Regions from separate parts of the Pseudoalteromonas sp. SWXJZ94C genome, predicted to be linked through region 3. Evidence: predicted binding sites of a transcription regulator. Region 3 holds the regulator's gene; each other region holds the start of a gene.

Evidence for each region. Region 3 encodes sigma-54, which starts transcription at its own class of promoters, with help from an activator protein. Its sites were predicted from a motif close to GTTGGCACGNNNNTNGNNT; they were not measured.
Region 1: I6F65_RS07555 (diacylglycerol kinase family protein) is a predicted target of sigma-54. The motif match lies at 1,638-1,656, and genes of this name have one in related genera.
Region 2: I6F65_RS05865 (flagellar basal body rod protein FlgF) is a predicted target of sigma-54. The motif match lies at 2,589-2,607, and genes of this name have one in related genera.

Annotation. Positions count from the first base shown of each region.
Region 1 covers NZ_JADYXF010000013.1:65,774-71,479, reverse strand. The annotation lists gene I6F65_RS07570 (DUF4331 domain-containing protein) at 1-25, opposite strand, end outside; gene I6F65_RS07565 (anti-sigma factor) at 156-839, opposite strand; gene I6F65_RS07560 (sigma-70 family RNA polymerase sigma factor) at 836-1,360, opposite strand; gene I6F65_RS07555 (diacylglycerol kinase family protein) at 1,723-3,342, shown strand; gene I6F65_RS07550 (VF530 family DNA-binding protein) at 3,409-3,717, opposite strand; gene I6F65_RS07545 (DUF1496 domain-containing protein) at 3,772-4,074, opposite strand; gene I6F65_RS07540 (TIGR02647 family protein) at 4,486-4,719, shown strand; gene maiA (maleylacetoacetate isomerase) at 4,733-5,362, opposite strand; gene hmgA (homogentisate 1,2-dioxygenase) at 5,365-5,706, opposite strand, start outside.
Region 2 covers NZ_JADYXF010000009.1:99,837-105,542, forward strand. The annotation lists gene I6F65_RS05850 (flagellar basal body P-ring protein FlgI) at 1-287, opposite strand, end outside; gene flgH (flagellar basal body L-ring protein FlgH) at 300-983, opposite strand; gene flgG (flagellar basal-body rod protein FlgG) at 999-1,787, opposite strand; gene I6F65_RS05865 (flagellar basal body rod protein FlgF) at 1,809-2,552, opposite strand; gene flgE (flagellar hook protein FlgE) at 2,705-4,048, opposite strand; gene I6F65_RS05875 (flagellar hook assembly protein FlgD) at 4,108-4,788, opposite strand; gene flgC (flagellar basal body rod protein FlgC) at 4,802-5,233, opposite strand; gene flgB (flagellar basal body rod protein FlgB) at 5,239-5,646, opposite strand.
Region 3 covers NZ_JADYXF010000045.1:9,141-14,846, forward strand. The annotation lists gene mgtE (magnesium transporter) at 1-1,031, opposite strand, end outside; gene I6F65_RS17170 (HPr family phosphocarrier protein) at 1,120-1,392, opposite strand; gene rapZ (RNase adapter RapZ) at 1,431-2,279, opposite strand; gene ptsN (PTS IIA-like nitrogen regulatory protein PtsN) at 2,299-2,751, opposite strand; gene hpf (ribosome hibernation promoting factor) at 2,756-3,043, opposite strand; gene I6F65_RS17190 (RNA polymerase factor sigma-54) at 3,071-4,570, opposite strand; gene lptB (LPS export ABC transporter ATP-binding protein) at 4,640-5,365, opposite strand; gene lptA (lipopolysaccharide transport periplasmic protein LptA) at 5,362-5,706, opposite strand, start outside.

The DNA.
Region 1 (5,706 bases), on a different contig from region 3:
GTATTGATGGAGTTAAAGCTTTCATGACTTTGTCCTTTAGTTTTTGATTGAAGTCATGAGTAATAACGGGGCAGGTTTTAAATTGGATGCAAAAAAGTTAAATTATTTTATATTTTGTTAAAAATTGGCTACTTTTAAAAGTAGCCAATAAAAAGTTATAAAAGGATTAACTCAGTTGTATACAACACTTCGGTAGGTAAACCATTAGGCGAGCCGCCAATAGGCTCTAAGCTTACCGCTAGCAGAGTAATATTACTGGCATTAAAGCGTTTATCTTTTAGTAATATTTTACCGCCTTGTTTGGGCAATAAACCAAGAGAAATAGGAGTATCTTGACCTTTAAGTATCATCCAAAGCTCATAGTCTTTATTTGTTTGAGCAACTAGCTGGCTGCTTGCTTTTATTGAAAGTGCTTGTTCATTTACATCTATAAACCAAAGTGATTGTTTATCTTGATTTTGAACTAACGCAATTTGTTGCGTATTTTCAATTTTAGTAGCCGGTTGTATTACTAAAAAGGCTAAAACAATACACGCAGCCGTTGCTACAAAAGACCATGTTCTCCAAAGTGATGGTTTGGTGTGTATTACTTTTTTACTTTGCTGCGGCTGGTTTTCAATGCGCTGTATAATTTGTTGCCATACATCATCGCTAGGTGTTTGCGCAGTAATAGAGCTCGCTAAATTATTTAAATTTTGTTCCCACATCGAAATCGCTTCGCGCGCTTGATGAGAAGTAAGTAGCAAGCGTTGAAAGCGTTTTCGGGCTAGCCCTCTTAGTGTACCAAGCACATATTGGCCAGCAAGCGCATCTAATAGTTCAGGTTTGTTATAATTCATAATGTTAAGCACCTTTGTAGCTGCATAAGCCCGCGCCTGATCCAGCTTTTAACTGTGCCCAGGGGCGTATCAATATGATCAACTAATTCGCTATGACTTAGTCCTTTGTAATACGCTAAGTGAATAGCTTGTTTTTGTTGTGAATCTAATTGCTCGATACATTCTACGAGCTTAGTTTCTTCATCGTAAGTTACATCAATAGCTTGCTCGTTATAATCGTCATCACCCATTGATTGCTCTTTTCGTACTTTATTGTAGCGAAGTGCATCAAGGCTTCTGTATCTAACAATACTAATCATCCAACTAATAACCGTACCTTTAGATGAATTATATTCTGAGGCATTATGCCAAATTTTTATAAAAGCATCCTGTAATACTTCTTCTGCATGAGCTCTGTTTGTTAGCATATTTAATGTTATAGCGAACAATTTACCGTTCGTTTGTTGGTAAAGATTTGAAAAAGCATGCTTGTCTCCTTGTGCTGTTGCGCACAAAAGTGGTAGTAATTCATCATTATCCATAAGGTTCCTGTTTTTTCTTGTTGTCATTAAGTAAACGTATAAAGGTGAAGTTTGGATGCAAAATAATGTGAAGCAGATATTTGAACCAACTAAACTATACGTTACAACAAGTAAATAAAGATCATTTTTGTAAATATATAGTTATGGGAATATTTGACTTATTACAATGTAAAAAGCACATAACTTTAATTCAGTGTTATTAAGTGAATTTTTAGTTATGAAATAGTCTTTTAAATTAATAGCTTATGTTTTTAGCGTGTTGCGCCTTAAACTTTTATATGGCGCGTTATTTGCAACGTTAAAAATTCAACCGTTTAAATAAGCAAAAATAATAACGGTAATACACCATTAAAGGAGACAGTATGTGGGCTGCAATTAGTTATTTAATACTAGCGTTGTTACTTATATTGACAGGCTGGGAAGTAAACTCAGTTTATTTTTCGATTGTTTTTTACTGGACCGCTCTATCACTTACGCTTGTTAGTGCTGCTTATATTTTTAATATAGCCAAAATATTTAGAAAGCGTGAAAACGGTGTAATTCCTTTTTATATACGTTGGGCATTCGTACCATTTTTGTTTGGCGTGCAAATATATAATGCGTGGGCACGTAAACATGACAAAGTGCCGCCCATTCAACAAATTAATAAGCACTTGTTTTTAGCTTGTCGGTTATTTCCTTCAGATATAGATACATTAAAAAGTAACGGTATTACGGCAATTTTAGATGTAACTTGCGAATTTGATGGGTTAGAGTGGAGTTCTACGCAAGAAAATATAAAGTATTTAAATATCCCTGTGCTTGATCACAGTATACCTTCGCACTCACAGCTAAATCAGGCTATTAACTGGATACACCATCATATTAAAAAAGACCGTCGTGTTGTTATACACTGTGCTTTAGGCCGAGGGCGTTCTGTTTTTGTTATGGCTGCTTACTTACTAAGCCAAAATAAAAATGCAGATGTACATGAAGTACTCGCTCAAATAAAAGAAACTCGCCAAACAGCTAATTTGAATAAGCGCCAATTACGTCACCTTGCTAAGCGTCATAAAAAAGGTGAGTTAATAATTAAAAACAAAGCATTTTTAATTGCCAACCCAGTATCGGGTACAAAAATATGGCAAGATAAAGAGCACATAATTATTGCTCGTTTATCAGCTTATTATGATTTAACGGTTTTAACTACATCAACACAAGTTAATGGTACGGCTTTAGCTGAGCAAGCTATGAAGCACAACCCAGACATTGTTATTGCTTGTGGTGGTGATGGCACCGTTGCAGAAGTGGCTAGTGTATTAGTTAATACATCTTGTAAGCTAGGTATTATCCCCTTAGGGACTGCTAATGCACTTGCTCATGTATTAATGGGAATTAGCTCTAAATTTATTCCTGTGGAACAAGCATGTGATTTAATTATTGATGGGCAAACCAGCCTTATAGACACCGCTTACTGTAATAATGAACTTATGTTGTTACTAACGGGTATTGGTTTTGAGCAATCAATGATAGAAAAAGCAGACCGAGAGTCTAAAAATAAATTAGGTCAGCTTGCTTATATCAATGGTTTTTTACAATCATTTAGCGAACAAAAATCGCAAATACTTAACGTTAAACTCGATAATAATGAACCACGAGAAATCTGCACAAATAGCTTTATTGTAGCCAATGCCGCACCTTTTACTACATTGTTAGCACAAGGCGGTGGGCAACCCGACCACAGTGATGGTTTACTTGATATAAGCTGGCTAACCCCTAATGACGAAAACTCTACAACGGTATTAAGTATTGCAGAGCTGATGTTTAGCAGTATTACACAAACACATTTAGCAATTAATTCTCATCATACCAATGCTAAAAAAGTCGAAATTACGGGCGAAAATACAATTAAGTATGTAGTTGATGGGGAAGTTAAAACAGCTGACAAGTTAGTTATTACCATAGAGCCGGCATCACTAAATGTAATTTGCAAAGAGGTATAAAAAGGTATGTAAGAGGGGGCTAAAGTATAAAGTGATGTATAACACGGTTATACATCACTTTATAAATTATTTTTTAATAGAAGGCCAAACAAATCCTGTTGTATCAGGTGCTTGATTTGACGTTTCTCTAGGCGCACTTCTTGGTCTGCGAATAGGTTTGTTATTTATAGTATGAATGTAGAGAGCTTCTACTTTATCGCGTGCCCATGGTGTTTTGCGTAAAAATTTTAAACTCGACTTAATGCTTGGCGCATCAGTAAAGCATTTTATTTTCACTTGCTCACCGAGTGTTCTCCAGCCAAGTCGCTGTTCTAACTCAACAAGTATTTGTTCTAACGTTACCCCATGTAAAGGGTTTTTAGGTTGATTATTCATAGCTGCACTGCTTATTTAAACTATGCGCATTGTAGCTTATTTCACGCATAGAGGCTAATTCACTGTGATTTTTTTAGGCTGCGACGGGTAAATAGCATTGCCTTGTTTATCTATTTTAAGCCAGATTAACTGACTGTTATTTTGTTGTGGGTTTTTTGCACCACAAAGTAATGTAAAAGAGTGTACTTGTATTAAAGCTCCCTCGGTGTAGCGTTTATTATCGTACCAGCAACTAGAATCGAGACTAATAAATTGCTCTGCATCCACCACCGAAAGCGTTTTATTAGAACCTGCATGGCTAAGCATTGTGAATGTTAAGCAACTAAAACAAAAACATAGAATATATAAATTGCGCATTTCTCACCTTAAATTTTCGCGATTTTAAAAATAATACACTAGGGTCTGTTGATCTTTGCGGATTAAAATTTGTTCAAACTAGGGGCTATTTAATCGCGGCGCGAGATTTGTAACCTAGTGGGCTAAGTCAAAACCGAGCAACAAAGAGTAAATAGCCCCTAGGAAGAACCCTTTGGGCAGCGCCTGTTTGGCATTAATGCTACGTTATCGCCTATTTATGGGGAATAACCACACTGTATAGGCTCTGCCTTGCCTAAATACCAAACAGACTGCTGCAAATTTAACCTTGAAAGATCAACAGACCCTAGAGTTAATACAAATTACATTTAATACAATTGGTATAAAAAACATGCTAGGGTAAGTAATATACAACACACTCAACAAAACACAGAACAATAAAAAGGTGAACACATGCAATTTAATCAAACTATGATAGAAGAATTTACATTATTAGCTAAATTCCCTCGCGACAGTAAAATGCAAGGAATTAAACTACATTCAGATGCAGAGCCCAGCCTACTTAGCGCGGCGCAGCGACTATTTGACAAAGGAATTATAGATAGCCCCGATGGCGGTTACTTAACCGATCTGGGCTTGGATTTAATTGAACATATTACGGTTATTCATAGTGCGCTTCAGAGTTAGTATTTAAATTACTTTAATTTGCATCGGGTTGGTTTTGCGGTGCAGCATCACTAAATGCAGCTAATTTATTACAATGTATATAAATAGCTGCAATTTTTGGGTATAAGCTCATATCTATATTAAAACGAATTGCGTTATATACTTGAGGTACCAAACAAATATCAGCGAGTGTAGGCTGGTTACCAATACAGTAGTCATTACTTTTGTTTAGCATGAGTTCTATTTTGTTAAAGCCTTCTTCAATCCAATGTTGGTACCATTTATTTTTACCTTCAGTATCAACACATAGCTCGTCCGATAAATATTTAAGCACGCGTAAATTGTTCAACGGGTGAATATCGCAGGCAATTGCAAAACTCAAATTTCTTATTTGTGCTTTTTGCCACGCAGTACCAGTCACTAATGGACACTGTGGGTATGTTTCATCAAGCCATTCTAGTATTGCTAGTGATTGCGCTAACACGCCTTGGTCGGTTTCAAATGCGGGGAGTAAACCTTGCTTATTAGTCGTTAAATAATCATCCCCAAGTTGTTCTGACTTTAGCAGGTCTACAATAGCGAGTTCGTGCTTTATATCCTTTAAGTTTAAAGCAATACGAACTCTATAAGCAGCAGATGAGCGAAAGTAACTATATAACTTCATGGTTAATTTGCTGAACCCGTAAATTGTTTTTTAATTGTTTGCCAGCAGTCAGTGTAATTTGGTTGGCGCTCTGTACCTTCTAATGCGTATTTTGTTGGCGAAATTATGTAACGTGACTCAAACATAAATGCCAAGGTGTTTTCGTATTTTTGCGGTGTAAGCTCTGCATTTGATGCTTTATTAAATACGTCAGCGTCAGGACCGTGAGGCGACATGCAGTTATGTAAACTAGCACCTCCAGGTATAAAACCGTGCTCTTTTGCATCATACACACCTTCAATTAAGCCCATAAACTCGCTCATTATATTACGATGATAATAAGGCGGGCGGAACGTATTTTCGGC
Region 2 (5,706 bases), on a different contig from region 3:
CTAAATGCTGGTAACTCAGCATGTACGGCCACTGCCGCTACATTTTTAATTTTAGGGCTTAAAGTAGAAGGTAATGTAATACCAAAGTTACTTAACATGCCCATAAAGCTCTGTTGAGTAAACTTGCTTTGCTCTCCAGTGCCAGGTAAACCGACCACTAAACCATAACCAACTAGTTGGTTAGAGCGAACGCCTTCAACCATAGAGACATCTTTAATACGCTCTGCATTTGCCGAAAATTGGCAACCTAGTAAAGCGATTAAACAAAAAACTTTAAATCCATTCATAATGAATGTCCTCTAAAAAGGAAAAAGCGAGCTACTAAAAAAGCGTGTTAACCAACCAGGACTTTGTGCCTCTTGGGTTTGCCCTTTACCTGAGTACTGAATACGCGCATTGGCGATTCGGTTTGACTCAACTGTATTGTCTGAACTTACATCTTGCGGGCGCACTAAACCTTCTAAACGAATAAACTCTTCGCCTGTATTTAGTGTTAGCCATTTTTCGCCGCGTATAACTAAGTTACCATTTGGCAAAACACGCATTACATTTACTGATATGTCGCCCACTAAACTATTTGATTGGTTTGATTTTGAATCACCCGTAAATGAGGAGTCGCTACCAATACCAAACTGAATGCTGTCGCCACCAATATTAACCGGTAAGCCGCCAAAACCAATTACGGGGTCAAGGCTTGCCTCGGTTTCTTTGTCTGTTTCTGTTTTTGCCGCTTTTGTGGCTTGAGTCGACTCTTCTAATTTAACCGTAATAATATCGCCAGTTCGCAGCGCTTTTCTGTCTGCGTATAAATCGTTAGATACGTTTGTGTTAAACAATGAACCGGTTGCAACAACGGGCTCTATATTTGGCTCAGGGTACATTGGCGCGTAGTAAGGGTCGTCTTGCACCACTTCACTATTTTGTGTTGATACGCAACCACTTAAAAATAAAGTACCTGCTGCAAATAACATAATATTACGCATGTTCACCCCTAAACCTTATAACTGTTGATTGATGTAACTCATCATTTCGTCAACTGCCGAAATTACTTTTGAGTTCATCTCATAAATACGTTGTGTTTCAATTAGGTTTACTAATTCTTCAGTTACGTTTACGTTTGATGTTTCAAGTGAACCCTGAATAATAGTACCTAAGCCATCAACACCTGGGTTACCTTGCACTGGCGCACCACTTACTGCGGTTTCGGTGTAAAGGTTTTGCCCTATAGGCTCAAGACCTGATGGATTAATAAAGTCACTTATTGTAATTTGCCCAATAACAACGTTATCGGCTTGTCCTGCAACACGTACTGACACTTCGCCGTCTTGAGAAACTGTGATTGATTGCGCGTCGTCAGGTACATTCATTTCTGGTTGAACAACATAACCTGCGCCCGATGTAACAACTCTTCCGTCGCCATCGGTAGTAAATTGCCCATTGCGAGAATAAGCAATGTTGCCATCTGGTTGGAGTACTTCAAAAAAACCAGAGCCCGAAATCATCCAATCTAATGAGTTTTCGGTGGTTAACATATTACCTTGTGAAAAGTTTTTTTGGTTAGCAACCACTTTTGCACCAGCACCTAACATTAACCCTGATGGCATTTCGGTGTCTTGCGATGAACGTCCGCCCGGCTGATTTATATTTTGATAAAGTAAATCTTCAAATACGGCACGGCTTTTTTTATAACCAACCGTACTCGCATTTGCCAAGTTATTTGAAATAACCGATATATCGGTTTGTTGAGCGTCAAGCCCTGTTTTACTGATCCACAATGCAGGATTCATAATAGTGTCCTCATTTTAAAGTTAAACTACGCGTAACAGCTGATCTTGCGTTTTATCAATCTCTTCAGCTGTTTTCATTAGTTTTACTTGTAATTCAAATTGGCGTTGATGGCTGATCATGTCGACCATTTCGTGAACCGGATTCACATTCGACATTTCTAAACTACCACTTAATACTTTTACATTGGCTGAGGTATCAACCGTTTGATTAGGCTTTGGTCTGAATAAGCCATCGTTACCTTTTTCGAGCTGAGAGCCATTGGCTTCAACTACTTTTAAACGATCGACTTCTTCTAAAAAATTAGCGGGTGCGCCTTGAGGTCGAACTTGAATAGTACCGTCTTCACTAAAACCAATTTTTTCAATTGGCACAGGTAATATAACCGGACCACCTTCGCCAATAACTTGACGACCACCACTAGTAACTAACATGCCTTCGGCTGTTATGTTTAGCGTACCTACCTTTGTGTAAGCTTCGTTGCCGGATTCATCTTGCACGCTGAGCCATGCGTTATCGCTCATTGCAATATCTAGGTCTCGCCCTGTTTGAATAATCCCGCCCGATGTCATGTTTGAACCTGGACGTTCTTGCATAGAAAATACGCGTGTAGGTAAGCCTTCACCAAATGCTTGCATAGAACGCGCTTGAGCAAAATCAGCTTTAAAACCCGTTGTATTGGCATTCGCCAAATTATTGGCTTTAAGCGCTAATCCTTGTAGGCTTTGCTTGGCGCCAGACGCCGCAATGTAGACCATTTTGTCCATAACATCGACTCACATAAAAAATCTCTGACTTAACAAATGCAAAATAGATGCCAGATTAAAATTGACACAACATTGAGGCGATAAAATAAACAGTAGAAACAAAAAAGGCTGCAAAAATGCAGCCTAAAATATTTAACTGTAGAACGTTTAATTTATTGCAGCTGTAAAATAGTTTGCTGAATTGTAGAGTTAACTTCAAGCGCTCGAGAGTTAGCCTGAAAATTACGCTGAGCACTAATTAAGTCAACTAGTTCATTTGTTAAATTAACGTTTGATTGCTCAAGTGCTGATGAGTTAATAGACCCTAACGTACCAGAGTTTGGTTCACCCGCCATTGGCTCGCCAGATGTCAAACTTGATTTCCAAGAAGTATCACCTACTTGTTGCAAACCTTGTGAGTTTGAAAAACGCACCATTGCTACTTGACCTAAAAATGTTGAGTCGCCATTACTATAAGATGCAACTACTTTACCGTCGGTACCAATATCAATACCGGCTAAACGACCAACTGTTGCACCGTCTTGCTCAAGTGCTTTTACTTCAAAGCTACTTGCATATTGAGTTGGTATTTTATTTGCTGAGCCGGCTTCATCGCGCCAACTTACATTTATATTTTCAGAAAAACTAGCACCGTTATCTAATAGAGTGCTCATTCCTGCTGCCGCACCTGAAGCTAAGGCAACATCATCAAACGTTGTAGCTGGAGACGTTACATCTGGCAAACCTGCCGATGTAAAAGCAAGTGTGTCGATAGGAGAATGAGCACCAGCCGCTGTTTCAGTTCCACTAGCATCGAAATTTTTACCGTCTAATGTTCCGTAAACTTCCCATGTATTTGCTGTAGTAGCAGGATCTGTTTTCACAAAATATAATTGTAAAACGTGTGCTTCACCTAACGAATCATAAACAGTTGTTGATGTAGAACTGTTATAAGAAGCACTCGTACCTGAGTCAAAAGGCGTAACTGTTGGCTGCGTACTACGTGAATCTAAATTAAATGACGAATATATTTGAGTTGTTGCACGTGGCGATCCTGAAGAATCTGGTATTTGTAATGGAGATGATGTACTCAAACTTACAGATGTTGTATCACCTGTTGATTCGTCTACCGGAAACCCTTGTAAAAAGTTACCTTTTGCATCCACTACAAAGTTGTCTTCATTTAATTTAAATGCACCGGCACGCGTATATGAAAAGTCTTGCGAACCTAAATCTTCACTCATCGCAAAGTAACCTTCGCCCGTGATTGCTAAATCAAGTGAGTTATTAGTAAATTGTAATGAACCCTGGTGAAATTGCTGAGCAACCGTAGTCGTTTGCACGCCGTCACCATTTTTAGTGTTTCCTGCGCTAAATACAGATGATGCATATACATCAGCAAACTCAGCACGTGATTCTTTAAAGCCAGTAGTATTAACGTTTGCAATGTTATTTGCAGTAACGTCTAAATCTTTTTGAGCGGCAGCTAGGCCGGTTAATGCAATATTGAAACTCATAATTCACCTTTAACCTGTTAATTTTTAGCCTGCTGACAGGCGAAATATACTTAAAATTTTTACGCGATTTCTGCTACATCTGTCAGCCTAACCGCACCTTCTTTAGTATTAATTATTATGCCGCTGGAGCCATTAATATTAACACTCTCAATATTTTTAAACGTTGCTATTGGTAAGCTTGAAAACTCACCATTAGTACTGCCTTCAGCAGATACTGTATATTCACCTTCAGGTAAACGTTCACCTGCATCATTTTTACCATCCCATGCAAAGCGTACTGCGCCTGCAGACTGAGATCCTAAATCAATGCTTCGCACTAATTGACCTGATGCATCGGTAACGCGCAACGTTAAACTTTCAACAGGGTTTTCAGCAACAATAGAACCTTTTGCGTCATCTGTTTCATTTAAATCTAATGTATTAGATTCTAGTAACGCTTGTTTACCTACTAACGTCGACGCTTGTAGCGCTGAGTTTGAGGTCATTGATGTGGCAAGTGATTCAAAGTTTGAATTCAAATCACTAATTCCTTGCGCCATGGTAAAGCTGGTCATTTGCGCAATCATTTGATCGTTATCTGCTGGGTTACTTGGATCTTGAAACGACAGCTGTTGTGTTAACAGCGAGAAGAAATCTTCTTGGGTTAACGCATCACTTTCTTCTTCAGTTGAAACTGGCGTACTATCTTGCCAACGTAAAGAGTCTAAATAGGATGAAGATGTGTTTATATCGGTACTCATAACCTACCCTCGGTTACCGCTGACCTAGCAGCAGTGTTTTACTTAACATTTGCTTAGCTGCATCTGCAACTTGCACGTTTGTTTCATAAGAGCGAGAGGCAGAAATCATATTAGCCATCTCCTCAACAACATTAACGTTGGGTTTATAGATATAACCATTTTCATCCGCACTTGGATGATTTGGATTATATTCAATTTGTAATGGTTTGTTGCTTTCAACAATACCCAATACTTTAACGCCAACAGCGGAGCCCTGTGGATTACTTGCTGATGCTGACGCTTTGGTAAGTTCAGCAGCAAATACAGGTTGTCGCGCTCGGTATGTTTTGTCTTGAGAAGAACTAATCGTATTAGCATTAGAAATATTACTCGCGGTGGTATTTAAGCGTACATTTTGTGCGCTCATACCCGAACCAGCTATATCAAATACATTATATAAACTCATAATTTTTATCCTTGACTACCGAGTGCTTTATTCAGACCTTTAAACCTGCCGCTTAAAAACTGCAAGCTTGCCTGATACTCCATAGCATTCTGTGTATACAAGTTCCGTTCCACCTGTATATCAACGGAGTTACCATCACCTGTATCTGATTGATTTGGCGAGCGAAATAATTCTGAATCACCCATACTGCGAGTACCACCACCAATGTGTTTATCGTTAGTGCGTACCATTGTATTGCCGCTTTGCTGGTGTGATCTTGCCGCTTTTAATGCTGAGGCAAAATCTATATCTTTTGCTTTGTAGCCCGGCGTATCAGCATTCGCAATATTAGTTGCAATTACTTCTGCTCGTTGTGAACGGATCAACATAGCCTGCGGATGCACACCTAATGCTTTATCAAAACTGATAGCCATAACCATCTCCAAAAAATTGACTTGCCTTAAATAAAGCAAAAAATAAGCCATTTATATTAG
Region 3 (5,706 bases):
CCACGAATAACGAGAGTTAGCGATTGGCTACCTGCAACACCGCCCATTGAAGGAACAATACCGTTAAGTACAGCTAAAATAGGTAAAACATCTAAAGTACCTTCAAAAAAGCTAGCTACAAAAGCAGCAGCAAGAGCTGTTAATAAGTTAACACCTAACCAGACTGAGCGTTTTTTCGAGCTTTTTAAAACGGGAGCAAAGGTGTCTTCTTCATCATCAAGACCGGCTAAACTAAGTAAGCTATGCTCTGCATCTTCTCGTATTACGTCAACAATATCATCGATTGTTACCCGACCAAGTAGCTGATCGTTATCATCTACAACAGGGGCTGATATCCAGTTATGACGTTCAAATAATTGCGCAACCTCACTTTCATCCATAGAAATTGGAATAGATTCGCAATCTTCATCCATTAAATCGAGGACAATTTTTTCAGGTGGATTAGTCAGTAATGTGCTTAATGACAAAGCGCCTATGAAGCAGTTATGTTTATCTACTACATATAAGTCATCGGTACCTTCAGGTAGTTCACCACGCAGCCTAATGTAGCGCAAAACAACATCAAGAGTTACGTCAGGGCGAATGGTTACCGTATCGGTATTCATTAACGCACCAGCAGAGCGCTCTTGATAAGAAAGAGCTTGCGTGGCACGTTCACGGTCTTGAATATCCATAGCGCTAACAACGTCTTTGTAGACGGTATCTGGCAGGCTACGTAATACTTCTCCTAGGTCATCGTGCCCCATATCTTCAGTGGCTGCAGCAATGTGCTTAGGTTCCATTTGAGCAATAATGCCCAAACGTACATCTTCAGAAAGCTCTTCAAGTACATCGCCCTGTACATCGGGGTCAACCAATTGCCAAAGCAGCCGGCGGATTTTATGCGGCGACGACTCTAATAATAATGCAGTATCACAAGGAGCGGTTTTAGCTAACATGCGCCTAACTTGAACAAATTGACCACTGTTAAGCGACTTGGTCACTTGTTTTAATTGTTGTAGTGGGTAGTCTTGTTCAAAAGCTTCGGGCATTGGCGTCCTTAATTAATTTTAATATTACTTTGGTAGGGGAGGTTACTAACTTTTTTGGTTTATCTAATTTTTGATTCTTTATTACTGACTATTCTTGTTCGTTAAATCGTTGCGCTATTAACTGACCAACAGCGTGCAAAGCTTGCTCTGCATCGGGTCCTTCACATACCACTTTAACTTCTTTTCCTTGGCTACTCTCTAGCAGCATTAAGCCTAAAACACTATCACCGGCAGCTTCTTTGCCATCTTGAAATATAGTAATTGAAGCGTCGAATTGTACGGCTAATTGTGCAAGCACCGTTGCAGCTCTAGCGTGTAAGCCTAATTTGTTTTTTATTAAAAACGTGTCTTCTAAACGCATAAGTTACTCTACCTAAGCTGAACAGGTGATTATTTAAATTATTTATTTTCTTGTTCACGATGACGAATTTTTACATTTGGGTGAGTCATCGAAAAGCTTTCACCAATCGTTTGTGCTAAATACACTGAACGATGCTGTCCACCTGTACAACCAATAGCAATGGTTAAGTAGCTACGATTATTTCGTTCTAAATGAGGTAACCACGTTTGCACAAAGGTTTGAATTTGCCATGTAAACTTTTGCACAATACTATGATTAGCTAAGTAGTCTTTAACGGGCTGATCTAATCCTGTTAAAGGTTTTAATTCGGGCTCCCAATGTGGGTTTGGTAAAAAACGTGCATCGAAGACATAATCCGCTTCTTTAGGTATTCCGTATTTAAAGCCAAATGATTCAAAAGTAACAATAAGCTGTTTGTCTTTTTTACCAAGTATTTTTTCTCTGATAGATTCAGCGAGTTGGTGAACACTTAACTCGCTGGTATCAATCATAAAGTCAGCTCTGGTTGTTAGTACATCAAGTAATTCTTTTTCTTTTTTTATAGCTAAATCAAGTGGCAATGAGTCGACAGAAAGAGGGTGTAGTCGTCGCGTTTCAGAAAAACGTTTTATTAATACTTGATCTTCGCTGTCTAAATAAAACAGCGTTGGTTTAGCAAAACCAGGTAAATACTCAAAAATATCATTGAACTGTTCTTGTTCTTTTGGCAAGTTTCGAACATCAATACTCACTGCTATTTTGTCGTAGTTGTCAGAGACACTTCGCACTAGAGAAGGCAGCAGGTTTAGTGGAATATTATCTACGCAATAATAACCTAAGTCTTCAACTACGCGTAAAGCTACCGATTTTCCAGAACCTGATCGGCCACTTATGATAATTAATTCCATTTAACACCTTTTTTATTAATTATGATTGATCAACAATAACTTGGTATAGCTCTGTATCTGATTTTGCACAGCGTAACTGCTTACAAAATTCTTTGTCGTTTAGTTTATCAGCAATGGTTGCTAGAGTCTTTAAGTGCTGTTGGTTATCACCATCTGGTACGATGAGTGCAACAAAAATATCTACAGGGCGGTTATCTATCGCATCAAAGTTAATAGGTGTTTCGCTAACAAGTACTAAAGCTAAAGGTTCTTCTACGCCACTCATTCGTCCGTGAGGGATTGCAATACCTTTACCAATGCCTGTACTACCTAGTTTTTCTCTGCTTAGTAAAGCACTAAGAATATCTTGTTGAGATAAGTAAGGAAGCTTGTTGTGAGCAAGTTCGCTAATAAACTCTAAAATTCTTTTTTTACTATTAAAAAGGACCGCAGCTTTGCTGCAGTCCTGACATATAAGTGAACTTAATTTCATAATATTAGTGTCGAGCAAGCTTCTCTTTGTGTTTGATAACTTGTCGATCGAGCTTGTCAATCAACGAGTCAATGGCGGCATACATATCTTGATGTTCAGTAGAGGCAAATAATTCTGCACCACTGACATGAATTGTTGCTTCTGCTTTTTGGTTTAATTTTTCTACATCGAGAATGACATGAACATTATTAATATGATCAGAGTGCCTTTCTAGCTTCGCAAATTTAGTGTTTACATAGTCTTTTAGTGAATCGGTTACTTCTACGTGACGACCAGTTAAGTTTAGTTGCATAAGCGTTACCCTCTTTGTTTTTGCGTCTTAAATCAGACTTTTTCGCTGATTTGACGGTGGAATAGCCAGAGATTCGCGGTACTTTGCGATCGTGCGTCTAGCTACTTTAATTCCCTGCTCAGCCAATATATCCGCTATCTTGCTATCACTCAATGGTTTTGCTGAGTTTTCTGCTGCGATTAATTTTCTAATCAGAGCGCGTATTGCCGTAGATGAACATTCGCCACCATTTTCGGTGCTTACATGGCTTGAGAAAAAGTATTTTAACTCAAATATTCCACGTGGCGTGTGCATATACTTTTGGGTTGTTACGCGAGAAATAGTCGACTCGTGCATTTCTACCATTTCAGCAACATCATTTAAAACCATTGGTTTCATGGCTTCTGGACCGTGTTCAAAAAAGCCTTGTTGTTGCTTAACAATACAATTTGTTACTTTTAACAATGTGTCGTTTCTGCTTTCTAGGCTTTTAATAAACCATTTTGCTTCTTGTAAGTGTGAGCGAATAAATTGGCTATCACCACTAGATTTAACGGTACGAGACATTGCAGCATATTGGCTGTTTACTCTTATTTTAGGCATGCTATCTGGGTTTAATTCTACAACCCAGCGACCTTTAATTTTTTTAACCGACACATCAGGAATAACATACTCAGACTCTTCTCTAACAATCGTATCAGCGGGTTTAGGGCTGAGAGTATGTATTAGTGTCATTACTTCTTTAAGCTCTTCTTCTTTGAGCTTAGTTTTTTTCATTAATGTACGATAGTCACGAGCAGCTAATAAATCAATATGCTCGGTTAAGATCATTTTTGTTTCATTAATGTAAGGTGTTTCTTTATCAAACTGGTTAAGCTGAATACACAAGCACTCTTGTAAACTACGTGCAGCAATACCGACCGGATCAAACAGTTGGATACGCTTTAAAACGGCTTCAATTTCGTCAAGTTCGACTTCGTTATCATCTTCGTTTTCTTGATTGAAGCTCTCTAAAATTTCTTCACAGCTAAGTGTTAAAATACCAGAATCATCTACGGCTTCAACAATAGCGATTGCAATAGCTTCATCAGTAGGGCTAAAAGGCGTTAATTGTAACTGCCACATTAGGTACTCATGAAGTGTTTCGGTTGAAGCACCTTGGTATATTGACTCGTCCTCAGGCATTGGTCCTGATGACGATGCAGGCGCAGCACTCATGTACTCATCCCAGCTAACATCCATAGCCATGTCGTCACTTACTGTATCTTTAGCAAGTGCTTCACCACTATCTTGTTCGTATTCGCTAGGAGCATCATCTGCAGATGCGCTAACAGTAACGTCATCGTTATCAGCTTTTTGCTCATTTTTGCCAGCAGAATCTTCTGCGTAGTCGTTTTCTTCAACTTCTAGCAGCGGGTTGCTATCAAGAGCTTCTTGTATTTCTTGCTGGAGATCCAATGTACTGAGTTGCAACAAACGAATTGCTTGTTGCAGCTGTGGTGTCATTGTAAGTTGCTGGCCCATGCGCAGCTGTAATGATTGCCTCATTTATCTCTAACAATCCTTTTATGTTGTTATAATTAATACTAGCAGATGCTCAAAGACATGGCGTTAATGTTACAGCCTAAATTGCTCGCCTAAGTAAACATCGCGTACTGTTTTATCGTTTAATACGTGTTCAGGAGTGCCAGATGCAATTAGCTCCCCATGAGAAACAATGTAGGCTTTTTCACAAACATCAAGGGTTTCTCTTACGTTATGATCGGTAATTAATACACCAATCCCACGGTTTTTAAGATGTTCTATTATTTTCTTAATATCTAATACTGAAATTGGGTCTACACCAGCAAAAGGTTCATCTAGCAATATAAACTTAGGATCGGCGGCAAGTGCACGTGCTATTTCTACACGGCGACGTTCACCACCGGATAAAGCCATACCTTGGCTATCACGAATATGCTGAATGCTAAATTCATCCAATAGATTATTTAATGTGTCTTCTCGAGCTTGTTTATTTAACGATTTACGCGTTTCTAAAATAGCCATTAAGTTTTGGTAAACAGTCAGTTTTCTAAATATTGACGATTCTTGTGGTAAATACCCTATCCCTAATCTAGCACGACTATGCATAGGTAAAAGAGTAATATCGTTATCATCGATGGATATTTTACCTTTGTCGCTAGGTACAAGTCCTACAATCATATAAAACGTTGTAGTTTTACCTGCACCATTAGGTCCAAGTAAACCAACAATACTGCCAGCCTTAACCTCAAGACCTACATTTTTAACAACTTCACGACCTTTATAGCTTTTTGCTAACAGCTCTGCTTTTAATGTGCTCATGGTTGACCTTTATCGCTTTTTTTACTTTTTGTAGCTTCAATAGGCACTAAAATAGTATGAACGCGATCGGTAGAGTTTTCGTCTTTTTCAGCACTAATAAGCTGTTGCTGCATATCGTAAGTAATGCTTTTTGCGTTAATTTTTTGTCCAGCTTGCGATACTTGTGCATCGCCAACAAGTGTTAAAAAACGCTTAGCTACATCGTAACGAACTTCGTTCGCACTTGCGCTCATTATTGTGCCGTCATCTTGCTTTTCTTCAAAGTACGCAGGGCTGCCAGTGGCAATTAATAACTGTTTATTGTCACCTAATTCGTCACGCTTATGCACTTCGAGGCGGTC